Regions from separate parts of the Brevibacillus sp. AY1 genome, predicted to be linked through region 1. Evidence: predicted binding sites of a transcription regulator. Region 1 holds the regulator's gene; each other region holds the start of a gene.
The links. The regulator LexA, encoded in region 1, represses DNA repair genes until DNA is damaged. The targets are predictions, from matches to a motif close to CGAACATATGTTCG.
Positions count from the first base shown of each region.

Region 2: the regulator LexA is predicted to act here: its motif matches at 2,581-2,594, upstream of recA (recombinase RecA).
Region 3: the regulator LexA is predicted to act here: its motif matches at 3,086-3,099, upstream of JZI27_RS04390 (WYL domain-containing protein).

Region 1 covers NZ_JAFLPN010000021.1:32,235-36,883, reverse strand. The annotation lists gene JZI27_RS16395 (HelD family protein) at 1-1,299, opposite strand, end outside; gene crcB (fluoride efflux transporter CrcB) at 1,336-1,710, opposite strand; gene JZI27_RS16385 (DUF896 domain-containing protein) at 1,821-2,018, opposite strand; gene yneA (cell division suppressor protein YneA) at 2,095-2,478, opposite strand; gene lexA (transcriptional repressor LexA) at 2,667-3,290, shown strand; gene JZI27_RS16370 (DUF456 domain-containing protein) at 3,458-3,940, opposite strand; gene JZI27_RS16365 (LysE family translocator) at 4,165-4,649, shown strand, end outside.
Region 2 covers NZ_JAFLPN010000007.1:147,551-152,199, forward strand. The annotation lists gene JZI27_RS09260 (competence/damage-inducible protein A) at 1-924, shown strand, start outside; gene JZI27_RS09265 (DEAD/DEAH box helicase) at 932-2,521, shown strand; gene recA (recombinase RecA) at 2,681-3,739, shown strand; gene JZI27_RS09275 (RecX family transcriptional regulator) at 3,964-4,605, shown strand.
Region 3 covers NZ_JAFLPN010000002.1:195,851-200,499, forward strand. The annotation lists gene JZI27_RS04375 (sugar phosphate isomerase/epimerase family protein) at 1-805, shown strand, start outside; gene JZI27_RS04380 (glycerol-3-phosphate responsive antiterminator) at 822-1,394, shown strand; gene JZI27_RS04385 (bifunctional metallophosphatase/5'-nucleotidase) at 1,423-3,006, shown strand; gene JZI27_RS04390 (WYL domain-containing protein) at 3,118-3,333, shown strand; gene JZI27_RS04395 (LexA family transcriptional regulator) at 3,323-3,553, shown strand; gene JZI27_RS04400 (YolD-like family protein) at 3,550-3,900, shown strand; gene JZI27_RS04405 (methyl-accepting chemotaxis protein) at 4,016-4,649, shown strand, end outside.

The sequences.
Region 1 (4,649 bases):
AAACGAAGTCATGTACTGATCGAGAATTTGATCGAGCATTTTCTCAAATTTAGCCAAGCCCTGTTTATCCAGATCTACTTTTAATTCACGTAAATGCGCGTAAAACTTCTTATTCATTTCCTGCTTCAGGTGCTTGCGCAAGGCATCAAGCCGTCGCTGGTACGGCAGGTTGGAGAATAGCTCCAAAAAGCTCTGTTTAATAAACTCACCATCAATGGCAAAAACCTGTTTGGTCCTCGTGTAGACGAAGCTGAGCTTTTTAAAGGGGATTCTTGTCCCTACAATATGCCGTATATACTGTTCCAGAGTGTCACGGCATGCCAGCGAACCCTTGAATCTCAGACGGTTTCGCGCCATTTCCTGTTCTCTTGGATTCTGATCTTCCTCAAAGAATAGCGTCAACGGCTTATCCGGGCTCGTAATTCGCCAGCCTTTTGGCATGATGGGTTTGACCAGACGAGCAGCCCAATCTACAAAGGTAGACTGTTGGACGTCATCCACGCCGAGTTCTGGCAAAACCTCGGAGATATACGTCAAGAACATGCGGTTCGGTGCAAACACCATGAATTTTTTCGAAAGCATGGTGTCCTGGTAGTTATAGATCAAATAAGACAAACGGTGCAGGGCGATCGTCGTCTTTCCGCTACCGGCAACCCCCTGAACCACGATCGGCCTTTCTTTTTCAGCACGAATGATATCGTTTTGTTCCGATTGAATCGTAGCGACAATGTCCTTCAATCGACTGTCGTTCGTCTCATTCAAGTTCGCTGCAAGAAACTCGTCGATAAAACCCTCCTGCAAAAATTCGTCAGGATGTCCCATCTCCCGGTTGATCGTTTCTTTGACCGCTCCGTCATAGATCCCGGTTATTTTTCCATGCTCAATCGCAAAATTACGCTTCAGTCTCACTTCTCCACGAACAATCTCTCTACCCATTCGGTAAAAGGCATCCTTACTTTCACCGGAGTAATACAGACTGGCAATCGGTGCTCTCCAGTCCACCACGATGGAGTCAAATGTATCACTTCGCACAATGCCGCGCTTTCCTATGTAGACCGAGTCCAGTTCATAGACCTCATCCTTCAAGAAATCCACTCGACCAAAATAAGGCTTTTCTCGCCCCTGATCTTCCAAATAGCGCAGGTCCTTTGCTTTGGAGAAATTCACTACCTGCTTCACATAATCATCAGTAGCGTCCCGAATATCCTCGCGTAATTGAGCAATCTCATTATCGATGATGGAAACGGTCTCCTCTAGCTTCTTTTGCTCCTGATCATAATCACGATGCTGTATAGCCAACTGTCATCCTCCTCTCAAAGTTTGGTTGATGGACAGCTATACTGTCACTGAAAACTGTCGTGCCAGCCAAATCCCTGCACCGCACGCCAGTATACTCGCGACCACGCTGGTCAAACCATAGGTAATCCCTTTACTGTAGTGACCCTCCATCCAAAACGTGACAACCTCCAGTGAGAAAGTGGAAAACGTCGTAAACCCTCCCATCAAGCCAGTTGCGAACAAGAGGTACAATTCCGGAGAAAGCACTCCCCGTTCCTTTCCCCAGACCGCAAATACGCCTATACAAAATGATCCAACGATGTTTACGATCCAAGTTCCATACGGCCAACCGGGTTGATTGGCCACCAATGACAGTGCGTAACGCAACAACGAACCGACGGCACCGCCAACCGCTACTGCTAGCCACCCCATTGCTTCTCCTCCATTCGTGAAGAATCACAACCTTGCCCGATCCATTATTCATAGAAAAAGACACCCAAGCCTCATGCGTGGATGTCTGTTGAATATCGGTATCTGTTATCTTACTGTTTTGGACCGTTTTCTTCAAGGTCTTCTACGTAACGAATGGAATCCAAATTAGCTCGCAACGAAAGCTTAACAGCGTCGATATATTTTTGGCGAAGTGCTTTTTGCTCGCTTTTCTCTTCATCCGACAATCCCACTTCGCGAGATTTTTTGGAAAGCTCGTTAATACGTTTGATTTCTGCGTCAGTTACCACCGCTGGTTCCTCCCACTTTGCAGGTATGCCGCTCTATTATACCACACAGCCTATCCAGCGCAAATCTAAGAGCCGTCTAAGATTGAGGGATCGGAATCAGCAAGGTCTGGCCTGGATAGATCACGACATCTTCCAGTTCATTGATGACCTTGATCTCTTCTACTAATCGCTGCACATCCATGTTCGCTTCTTCCTGATATCGTACTGACAGCTTCCACAGGCTGTCCCCCTCACGTACTGTCACCTCTTGTACTATGAGAGAAGGAGCGCTCGCAACTACCGCTTCATTTTCTTTTCCTGCAGAGCCTTCTGCCACCGAAACAAACACCAGTTCGGTCAACAAGTAAAAAAAGAGAGAAAAAGTGATGAGAAAGAGAATAGCCTGTCCTCTCGTAACACCAAATCGCACTCGGCGTACTTCCTTTTTGGCAAATCGGTTATGTAAATGAGTAGCATGCATGATTAACCCTCCTGCAAACGTACGTTCTGTTTTCTTGATCTCATCATAAATGCGAACACTTGTTCATGTCAAGCGCATTTGACAAACTTTTTCTAGCAAATCGAGAAAAAAGTCGAACTTATGTTTGTCGAACGCAAGATCCCATGGTACAATATAGAAAACATGTTCGAGAAAACAGAGGTGTTTTCATGTCAAAACTATCCAATCGGCAACAAGCCATCATCGACTTCATTCGCAAGGAAGTTCGTGAAAAAGGGTATCCGCCGTCTGTCCGCGAAATTGGCGAAGCTGTCGGACTAGCCTCCAGCTCCACTGTACACGGCCATTTGGCACGACTGGAAAAAAAGGGCCTCATCCGTCGCGACCCTACCAAGCCAAGGGCGATTGAATTATTGTCCGAAGAGGATCGCTTTCAAGACGATTTTGAAGATTTTGTGGTTCGTGTTCCTGTCATCGGTAAAGTTACGGCTGGTCAGCCAATTACTGCGATCGAAGAGGTGGAAGAGTATTTTCCACTTCCAGAGAGCATCGTCACAGCGGACAAGGTCTATATGCTGCGAGTCTCTGGTAACAGTATGATTGAAGCGGGTATTCTGGACGGCGATTATGTGATTGTTCGCCAGCAAAGTGTTGCGAACAATGGCGATATCGTTGTTGCTATGACCGAAGAAGACGAAGCGACTGTAAAGCGATTCTTCAAAGAAAAAAATCACTTCCGCCTGCAACCGGAAAACTCGACGATGGAACCGATCATCCTGGACACTGTAACTATCTTGGGCAAAGTGATCGGTGTCTATCGATTGATGCATTAATTTCACATTAGAAAACTTGGCTACGGCCAAGCTTTTGGCGGAGCCTTAGTTGCACTTATACTATCTTCCGCTAATCTTTTTAGCGCTTTAGCGCACTTAAACTTTCCGATCGTACAAAAAAGACAGCCTCGGCTGTCTTTTTGCTTTCCTCCATTCGATTTGCATCCTCAGATCGCGAGGAAAAACCAGATGATCATTGCAATTTGAATGACCACTTTCACTACCGCACTGCTGAGAAATCCGATTAGGGATCCCACTCCTGCCTTTACTGCTCGCTCAATAGGCTGATTTTGCAAAAGCTCCACAACAACTACCAGTACAAACGGCAATATGATCATCCCAAATGGCGGAAAGATAAAGATCCCCAGAATGATCCCTACAACGGCAGCGAACGACGACCACTTCGATCCACCGTATCGTTTGACAAAATACATATTGGTCAAAAGATCCGCACCATACATCAGTATACTTAACACTACCATGCCCCACCAGAAGGATGCTGGCAATCCCTCTCCAGGTCCCGCCACAAAAAAGTGGTAAAGTAAAAATCCTCCCCACAACAGCACCGTATCAGGAAGCACAGGCAAGAATATTCCAGCGATGCTTAATAGGAAGAGAGCCACGATGATAACCCACAGCAGTATCTCCATGAATTGCACTCCTTTCTTCTAGTGGTATACGAACCAACCCTCTTCTTCGTTGCATGTTGTGCCTGCTTCTAGAAAAAGAACATCTATTTATTATGGAAGCCCTATGCGATAATACCACTTAGGATTCTGTGGTTTTCATGGGATAATGGTTCATTATTTCCTTTTACATCTGCAAAAATAGATTCAGAACATAAAACGAGAGTCGTTTTTTGGGGGAGATCAACATGTTTGAGCTTTCAACATTGGGAACATTCATCGCGTTCGTGATAGGCCTATTCTTAATCCCTGGCCCTGCTGTGCTGCTTACGATCACTCGTACCGTGCAGGGTGGACGTAGAGCTGGCATTCTGGCTGGACTGGGCATTGCCACAGGCGATTTGATCCATACGCTCTTTGCTGCATTGGGACTGTCCGCGATCCTGATGCACTCAGCACTTGCATTCAACATCGTCAAGTATGCCGGGGTCATTTACTTATGTTATCTGGGAATTCGCGCGATCATGGAGAAGCCGCAGGATGACAATCAGGAAGTCTCTGACTCCGGTACGAAGGATGTCACATCTTTTAAAGCCTACTGGCAGGCAATCGTAGCAGAGGTCCTTAATCCGAAAACAGCATTATTCTTTCTGGCCTTCATCCCACAGTTTGTTCATCCGGAGCGCGGAGCATCCTTTATCCAGTTCATGGTTTTAGGTCTGATCTTCGTCGG
Region 2 (4,649 bases), on a different contig from region 1:
AAGATGGTAATGACGGAAAATAACCGCAAGCAAGCCCTAGTCATAGAAGGTAGTCATGTGTTCACCAACGACTACGGGATGGCACCAGGGATGGGGATTGCGCACGAGGGCACGACATTTATCCTCTTGCCAGGGCCGCCAAGCGAGCTGTATCCAATGGTGGAAAGCTATGTCATGCCATATCTGATTCAGCTGTTGCCGGACAAACAGGTCTTTCATTCGCATGTGCTACGCTTTTATGGAATTGGTGAATCCGCTTTGGAAGCCCAGTTGCTGGATTTGATCGACAGCCAGGATAACCCGACGATCGCGCCATACGCCAAGGAGTTTGAAGTGACTTTACGCATCACGGCCAGAGCTGCTACTGTGGATGAAGCAGAAGCGTTGATTGCGCCGGTGGAGCAAGAAATTCACGATCGGCTAGGGCAGTATATATACGCGATCGGTGAATCGTCTTTGCATGAGGTTTTTGTCTCCGAGTTGAAGCGCAGGGGGGAAACGGTTGCTTGTGCAGAAAGCTGTACAGGTGGTTCTGTCGCCTCGTTGATCACCATGGTGCCCGGCAGTTCTGCCGTATACAATGGTGGTATTGTTTGCTACACCAACGAGGTCAAGCATCGTTTTCTGGATGTGCCGGAATCGGTGTTGCAAACAGATGGTGCGGTCAGTGAGACAACCGCTCGAATTCTAGCTGAAAGCATCAGAGAAAAATTAGGCTCAACCTACGGCATATCGGTTACTGGCGTAGCGGGCCCCGATCCATCTGAGGGGAAGCCTGTGGGTCTGGTTTATATCGGGATTGCCACAGAAGGCATGCCGACAGTAGTGAACGAATTGCGGCTGGCTGGAAAGAGACATGCCATTGTCAAGCGTGCCGCTAAATATGCGCTGTTTTATGCGCTGCAAATGCAAAAAGAAAGGTGACGTATTCATGACGATTTTTTCAGATTTTCCTTTACATAAATCTATCCTTCAAGCCATTCACGATATGGGCTTTGAGGAACCATCGCCGATTCAGGCAGCTTGTATTCCGAAAGTACTGGAGGGCGGCGACCTGATCGGTCAAGCTCAAACAGGTACAGGGAAGACGGCAGCTTTTGGTATTCCGCTTTTGGAAAAAGTAACACCTGCAAATCGCGTACAGGCGATCATTCTCACGCCTACCCGTGAACTGGCGATCCAGGTAGCTGGCGAGCTCTTGCGAATTGGAAAGTACAACAAAGTGCGGATCTTGCCTATCTATGGAGGTCAATCCATCGGCCATCAGATCCGTGCACTTCGTCAAGGTGTTCAGGTTGTGGTCGGTACGCCAGGTCGTGTACTGGATCATCTTCGCCGCAAAACGCTGAAGCTGGAAGGTGTACATACGCTTGTTTTGGACGAGGCAGACGAAATGCTCGACATGGGCTTCGTGGACGATATCGAAACGATCATTAACCACCTGCCTGAAGACCGCCAAACCTTGCTCTTCTCGGCAACCATGCCGCCAGAAATCAAGCGCTTGGCTACCCGTTACATGAAGTCTCCGCAAACGATTGCTGTCAGCCGCGAGGAAGTGACAGCTCCACTGATCGAGCAAGTGTATTACAAAGTGTTTGACCGCAATAAGCTGGAAAGCCTGTGCCGCATTCTGGACAGTGAAGATGTGGAATTGGGGATCATTTTCTGCCGTACCAAACGCGGTGTAGATGAACTGACTGAGATGCTGCAATCACGGGGTTACTTGGCTGATGGCTTGCATGGCGACCTGTCTCAAGCTCAGCGTGATAAGGTGATGAATTCCTTCCGTGAGGGTTCGATTGAGTTTTTGATTGCGACAGATGTGGCAGCCCGCGGTATTGACGTCGGCAATGTATCCCATGTCATCAACTACGATATCCCGCAGGATTCCGAGAGCTATGTACACCGGATTGGCCGTACGGGTCGTGCTGGACGCAAAGGGATTGCCATGACATTGGTGACTCCGCGCGAAGTCAGACAGATGATGTTCATTCAGAAGCAAACCAAAGCACAGGTGCTCTCCCGCAATGTACCATCGCTTGAGGAAGTAGCGGAGCGCAAGCAGGAACAGCTGCGTGAACAGCTGATCAGCCTGCTGGAGAGCGACGCCATTGCTGAGATGTATCAAAAGGTTACAGATTCTCTGGTGGAACAGTATCCGGCAGAAAAAATTGCTGCTGCAGCTCTGCACCTTGCTTTCCATAGTGAAGTGGCGGAAGCAAAAGAGCCTGAAGCATACAACTTCGGAGAGACTGGTGCTGCCAAAGGCATGGTCCGCTTCTTCCTGAACGTGGGACGCAATGCCAATATAAAGCCGCAGGACCTGGTTCGCGAGATTTCCGAGTCGGTGGGGATCCCTGGGAAATCGGTAGGTCGGATCGACATTTTCGAGAACTTTACTTTTGTTGAAGTTCCGGAGGATGTAGCAGCTTTTGTTTACGAATCGCTGCGTCAAACGCGAATCAACGGCAAGCGCATCAACCTCGAGCCTGCGAAGCCTCGCGGAGCAAAGCGTTCTTAATACACAAGACCGGAACAGCCATTCGCTCATGGACGATGCGGATGGCTGTTTTCTGTATGCGAATATTTGTTCGTAAAAAATACTTGGCAAACCGTTCTATCTCGATGTATGATGAGTACAAGAACAAATGAACCGAAAAGTTGAAAGGGTGTGTACCATTTGTCAGATCGTCGCGCAGCTTTGGAAAGTGCATTGCGTCAAATAGAAAAGCAGTTCGGAAAAGGTTCCATTATGAAGTTGGGGGAAGTAGCCAACATCCAGGTTTCCACCGTGTCCAGCGGTGCCTTGGCCCTTGATATTGCCCTTGGAGTGGGTGGATTCCCACGCGGACGAATTGTAGAAGTATACGGGCCAGAATCCTCTGGTAAAACGACCGTTGCTTTGCATGCGATCGCAGAAGTGCAAAGACAGGGTGGTCAAGCGGCCTTTATCGATGCGGAGCATGCGTTGGACCCTGTATATGCGGCCAAGCTTGGCGTCAATATCGAAGAGCTGCTGCTTTCCCAGCCGGACACAGGGGAACAAGCGTTGGAGATCGCGGAAGCGCTGGTTCGCTCCGGTGCCGTAGACATTATCGTAGTCGACTCCGTAGCAGCTTTGGTTCCGAAAGCGGAGATCGAGGGCGAGATGGGAGATTCCCACGTAGGTTTACAGGCGCGTCTGATGTCGCAAGCACTGCGTAAACTCTCTGGTGCGATCAACAAATCGAAAACGATTGCGATCTTCATTAACCAGTTGCGTGAAAAAGTTGGTGTCATGTTTGGGAACCCTGAAACGACACCAGGTGGGCGAGCACTTAAATTCTACGCCAGCGTGCGTCTTGATGTTCGCAAGGCTGAGTCGATCAAAGTGGGCAACGACATCTTGGGTAGCAAAACCAAGATCAAGGTTGTGAAAAATAAAGTAGCTCCTCCATTTAAAGTAGCAGAAGTCGACATCATGTATGGGGAAGGTATCTCCCGCGAAGGTAGCATTCTGGATATCGGTGCTGAGATCGACGTGGTGCAAAAGAGCGGTGCATGGTATTCCTTCAATGAAGAGCGCTTGGGTCAAGGACGTGAAAACTCCAAGATCTATCTGAAAGAGAATCCGCACATCGCAACCCAGATTGAGGTAAAAGTTCGCGAGTACTACAGTCTCAATCCGAGTTCGATTCCGGCTACTGAGCCTGTGCATGATCCAGAACAAGACGAAGAACCAGCCTTTGATCTGGACTAATGGAGCGCATATGAGGAAGCAGCCTGTCGGTGAGACAGGCTGTTTTACTTCTACTATCGGAGTTTAAGTGCGCAAAAGCGCAAAAGGATTAGCGGATGATAGTATACGTGCAACATAGTGAGACTTCGAACGGAGTGAGTTAGCCCCTTGGGTACAAAGGCTCCGCCAAAGGCTTGCCGCAGCCAAGTTTTCTAAAAAACGAGCTGCCAGAGGAGTGGAAAAGGATGACGAACGGAGTTATTACGGGGGTTCATCAGGATCAAAAACAGAAGCAACGTTATCATATCTATGTCGAGGACACTTTTGCTTTTTCGGTGCATGAAGACATCCTCGTCAAATACAACCTGTTCAAAGGAACCGAAGTGGACGAATCCTTTTATCAGGAAATCGTATTGGCAGAGGAAAAGCAGAAGGCGTATTTGGCTGCTCTTCGTTATCTCGGAATCCGCCCGCGGACGGGCAATCAGCTTCAATCCTATTTGCTAGAAAAGGGCTTTTCCTCGGAGATCGCAGAAGAAGTATGCCGACGCTGCAAGGAACAAAAATACTTGGACGATCAAGCATTTGCTAGACAGTGGGTTGATGAGCGATTGCGTTTGAAGCCAAGGAGCTCATACATGCTGCGTATGGAATTGCAGCAGCGCGGCGTGGAGAAAGCGATCGTGGAAGAGGCTGTGAGTGCAGTATCACGGGAAAATGAGCTTTCTGCAGCCCGTGCTCTCATCGAGAAAAAGGTGCGTCGCCTGCAAGGACCGCCAAATCCCGATGAAGAGAGAAGGCTCCTTTCCATGCTCATGCGGAAGGGTTTTTCTCATACGATCGTTCAGCAGATCAGGGGCGAATTGCGTCAGCGTACAGATGGATAAGCGTGACTCTATTTGCATCTTCTTGACAATTCTTGTTCACAAAT
Region 3 (4,649 bases), on a different contig from region 1:
AGGTTCTTTTTCCATATCCAGCTATGCCTTGATCCATCAACCGCTACGTGAGGCCATCGTTCAGCTAGTGGACGATGGCTGGACATCCATCGAGATCATGTGTGAGGAGAAGCATGTGGATCTATTGAGATGGTCGGGAAATCAACTGGAGGGGCTCAAGCAAATCGGCAAGGAGAAACCGATTACCTGGTCGATCCACGCACCGATCAGCGGATGCAATTTGGCAGCAGAAGCTGGAGCATATCGGGATCAGACGATTGATACAATGAAAAGATGTCTTGAGATCGCGAATGTTCTGGACTGCACACATGTCGTGATGCATGCGGGCGAGATTCAGGATCGACTGGAGCCCGACAGTCGCGCCCGCGGAGTGGAGCATGCCAGTCAGACAATCCGTGCGTTGATCCCTGAGCTGATTCGAGGGAGAACCATACTGACGATAGAAAATGTTCCCCCTTATCCGAAGGTGCTGGGATGGAACGTCGAGGATTTGTTGGCAATCTGCAAACAGGCTGCCTCTCCGCATGTGGGGATCGTGTACGACGTGGGGCATGCCCACTTGATCCGACCTGGTTATACCGAGGAAGCCTTGGAGCAAGTGCTTCCTTATTTGGCAGCACTCCATCTCAGCGACAATTTCGGGCAAGCGGACGACCACCTGGCAGTCGGAGACGGAACGATTTCATTTGCGCCGATTTTGTCACTCTTACAGGATAAGCGGTTCGCTGGAAGCTGGGTAGTGGAAACGAAGCAGCTCGCTTGTGCCCATACGAGCGTTGAACGATTGATCAGGCAACTGCAATGAACGGGGGACACTAGGGATGGACATGCGAACGATAGTAAAGAAAAATCCGATCATTGCTGCGACGGAGCTGGATCGGTTGGGTGAAGCCATTGAATCTCCAGCCTGCGCGATTCTTTTGATGTATAGCAAGCTGACACGGCTCATGGAGGAGGAGCAGCGTATTCGGGACTCGTCCAAACCCATATTTTTGCATACGGACCTTATGAACGGTTTGTCCAATGACAAGGAGGCGTTTCGTTTCCTGTCCACGTATATCAAACCGACCGGCATCGTGACTACCAAAGGCCCTATGATTCGCGCCGCAAAAAAAGAGGGGATGCTGACGATTCAGCGTGTCTTTTTGATTGATACGACTTCTCTGACGTCTACTATCAAAAACGTACTGGAAAATCAGCCGGATGCGATCGAAATCATGCCGGGCATTGCTCCGTCTATCGTTCCTGTCTTCAAGGAGCAGCTGAAACAGCCGATCATTCTGGGTGGTCTGATTTGGAATCAGGAGCAGGTCCTGCAAGCCTTGGAGTATGGTGCGGATGCCGTTTCTTTAAGCAGGCCGGAATTGTGGAATCATATCGATCAAGGCAGTTGATACGTTTGATGGCAAGGGGGAAGGAATCATGGCTACGCTGGGTACGACACGCACGCTGACAGTGCTGCAAACAAGTGATGTACACGGGAGCATTTATCCCTTTTCGTATGCCGATCATGCGCCACGGGAGATCGGGATCGCCAAGCTCGCCTCCTTGATCAAAAAGGAGCGGGAAAAGTCCGAGCATCTGCTTCTCATCGACAGTGGAGACTTGATTCAGGGTACGCCTTTGGCCTACCATCATGCCAGGATATGTCCCGAAAAGCCCAATCCGATGATTCGCTGCCTGAACCAGCTTGGCTACGACGCGGCTGTACTAGGCAACCACGAATTCAATTACGGCATGCCTTTTTTGCAAAAAGCAATAGCGGAAAGCCGGTTTTCCTGGTTCTCGGCCAATCTGACGGATAGTACAGGAAATCCGTTTTTCGGTGATGCTTACTGGATCAAGCATTTTCCATCTGGATTAAAGGTGGGAGTCCTGGGGTTAACTACTGCCTACATTCCAAACTGGGAGCACCCAGAGCACATAGCAGGCATTTGTTTTCATGATCCGGTACAGACGGCTCGGAAGTGGGTTCCTGTCTTGCGCGAGCAGGAGAAGGTCGACATCGTCGTGGTTGCGTATCATGGAGGTCTGGAAAAGGATGAGAAGACAGGGGAAGCGACAGAAGCATTGACGAAAGAAAATCAAGGCTACGAGCTTTGCGAAGCGGTAGAAGGGATCGATGTGCTTCTCACGGGGCACCAGCACCGCAAGCTTGCGGCTACTATTTGCGGAGTGAGCGTGGTACAGCCAGGTCATGAAGGAAGAGCGCTTGGAAAAGTGATGCTTACTCTGCAAGCTTGCGAAACGGGCTGGGAGGTTGTCGACAAGCAAGCTCAGCTGGTATCTGTGGAGGGGGTGGAGCCTGATCCTGACATCATCGAGTTGGCGGCAGAGTATGAAGGGCAGACGCAGATGTGGCTGGATCAGCCGATCGGATATATCGAGGGAGATATGCGGATCGTGGACTCGATGGCAGTGAGGCTGAAGGAGCATCCTTTTATTGAATGGATCAACCGGGTGCAGATGGAGGTCTCCGGTGCCGCGATCTCGAATACTGCTCTGTTTGACAATGCTTCTGCCGGCTTGCCGGAATCAGTGACGATGCGCGATATCGTCAGTAATTACATCTATCCCAATACGCTGAAGGTGTTGCGGGTGACGGGACAGGACATCAAGGATGCGCTGGAGCAGTCCGCAGCATATTTTGCACTGGACGAAAACGGTCAAATCGTCGTCAGTCCCGACTTCCTCTATCCAAAACCGCAGCATTACAACTATGATATGTGGGAAGGAATCTGCTATCAGATCCATGTGGCAAAGCCAATTGGTCATCGGATCGTCGGCTTGACCTATGATGGAATGCCGCTGGATAGGGAGGCGAAATACGAGGTAGTTATGAATCATTACCGTGCTGGCGGGGGCGGGAATTACGCCATGTTTCAGGGGAAACCGGTAGTCAGAGAAATCACGACGGAGGTCGCTGAGCTGTTGGCCGCGTATATGCTGGAACACGGCGCTCTTCAAGCGAAGGTGAATCACAACTGGTCGGTGGTCATCGAATAGGACCCATAACGGGCTCAGGCTGTCGAGAAAGTCGACAGCTATTTTTGTTGCATGTTCGCATTCTGTTCGCATATAATACAGAACAAACGTTCTTGTTTGGAGGCGAACAACGTGGTCAAGGAATTACATCGTGCAATGGCGCAGAATCAGCATATTCAGATCATTTACTTGGGCAGTCAGGGGCAGACGACTATGCGCACACTGCGACCATTGGAGATTGTGGATGGTCGACTGAAAGCTTACTGTCTGACCCGCAAGGCGCCGCGTGTTTTTGTCATAGATCGGATTCTTGCCGTTGAGCCGGTGGTGATCCGACATGCTATGTGACATCGAGCGAAAGGTACTCCGTGTGATCGCCAACTACTCCGCAGGCAGGCGCAGGACACCGACAATCGACGAGCTTTGTGTCAAAACAGGACGTAACCGTGGTGGCATCATGATGGTACTGGAAGTGCTGGCGAAAGAGAAATACATCGATTGGCAACGATCGCAGCCGGATCATCTGGTTGTCCTAGAGGCGTGGGAGAGAAAGGGGCCGGGGAAATGACAACAAACCATGCAAAGGTTTTAGCTGCAAATCGATGGGGAGGGCCTCTACCGCAGAGGCTATGCCTCGAGAAAATGGAGAATGAAAAGCTGGTGCAACAGCCGGTCATCGAAAAATCCGATATGGAAGCCTTTCACTACATGATTCGCGATGCTGGACGGGAAGATTACGGACTTTCCGTTGTGTGGTGGAAACCGGTAAAAGGCAATCTGGGGATGGTATGCAGCATGTGGGGCGCTGTGAAATGGATCGATGCCCGCGAACTGCGCGTAAAAATGGTGAATGACGCAGAGAGCAAGTGGATAGCTTTGGATCGGATTATGGATGTGAAAGGCTATCAAGAATAGATATACTGCTGTCATGATTCTCGTATATCACTTGTTGTCGATTTCTCTCCTTTCATGTCGATAAATATGATATGGTAGACTTGTAAATTTTGGGGGCGGGGAGAGTATAGACTAGATGAAAATGAGTGTGAAATGGAAGCTGATCTTTTTTGTTTGTCTGCTTTTTTTCGTAGGCACAAGCATTGTAGGCTTCTACGCGGTCATGATGACAAAAACAGAAGTCATTCAAGCAGCGCGTCAAAAGCTGCTAAGCGATCTTGCGATGGGCAAAGCGCTATTGAATGAGCGATATGCAGGGGATTGGGAGATACGGGAGGGCAAGCTGTACAAGGGAAACAACGTCATGAATGACAATTATGCCATCGTGGAGGAAATCGGGGCGCTCACCGGCGATACCGTGACTATTTTTCTTGGTAATACCCGTATTGCGACGAATGTCAAGAAGGAGGATGGCTCAAGGGCAGTGGGCACAACAGTAGCACCCGCTGTTGAGGAAGCCGTTCTCAAAGAAGGGATCACCTACCTGGGCGAAGCTGAGGTGGTGGGCACGATCAATCAAACGGCTTATGAACCCATTCAAAACCAAGCTGGTGAAGTTATCGGGATTTGGTATGTAGGTGTTCCGAATACGCCATATGAGGCGCTGGTGACATCCATGCAAAACAAATTGTTCTTTTTTATGGGCATTGAATTGCTGATCACGATCGCGCTCATTTGGTTCATGGCATCCCGAAGCATACGGCCGTTGC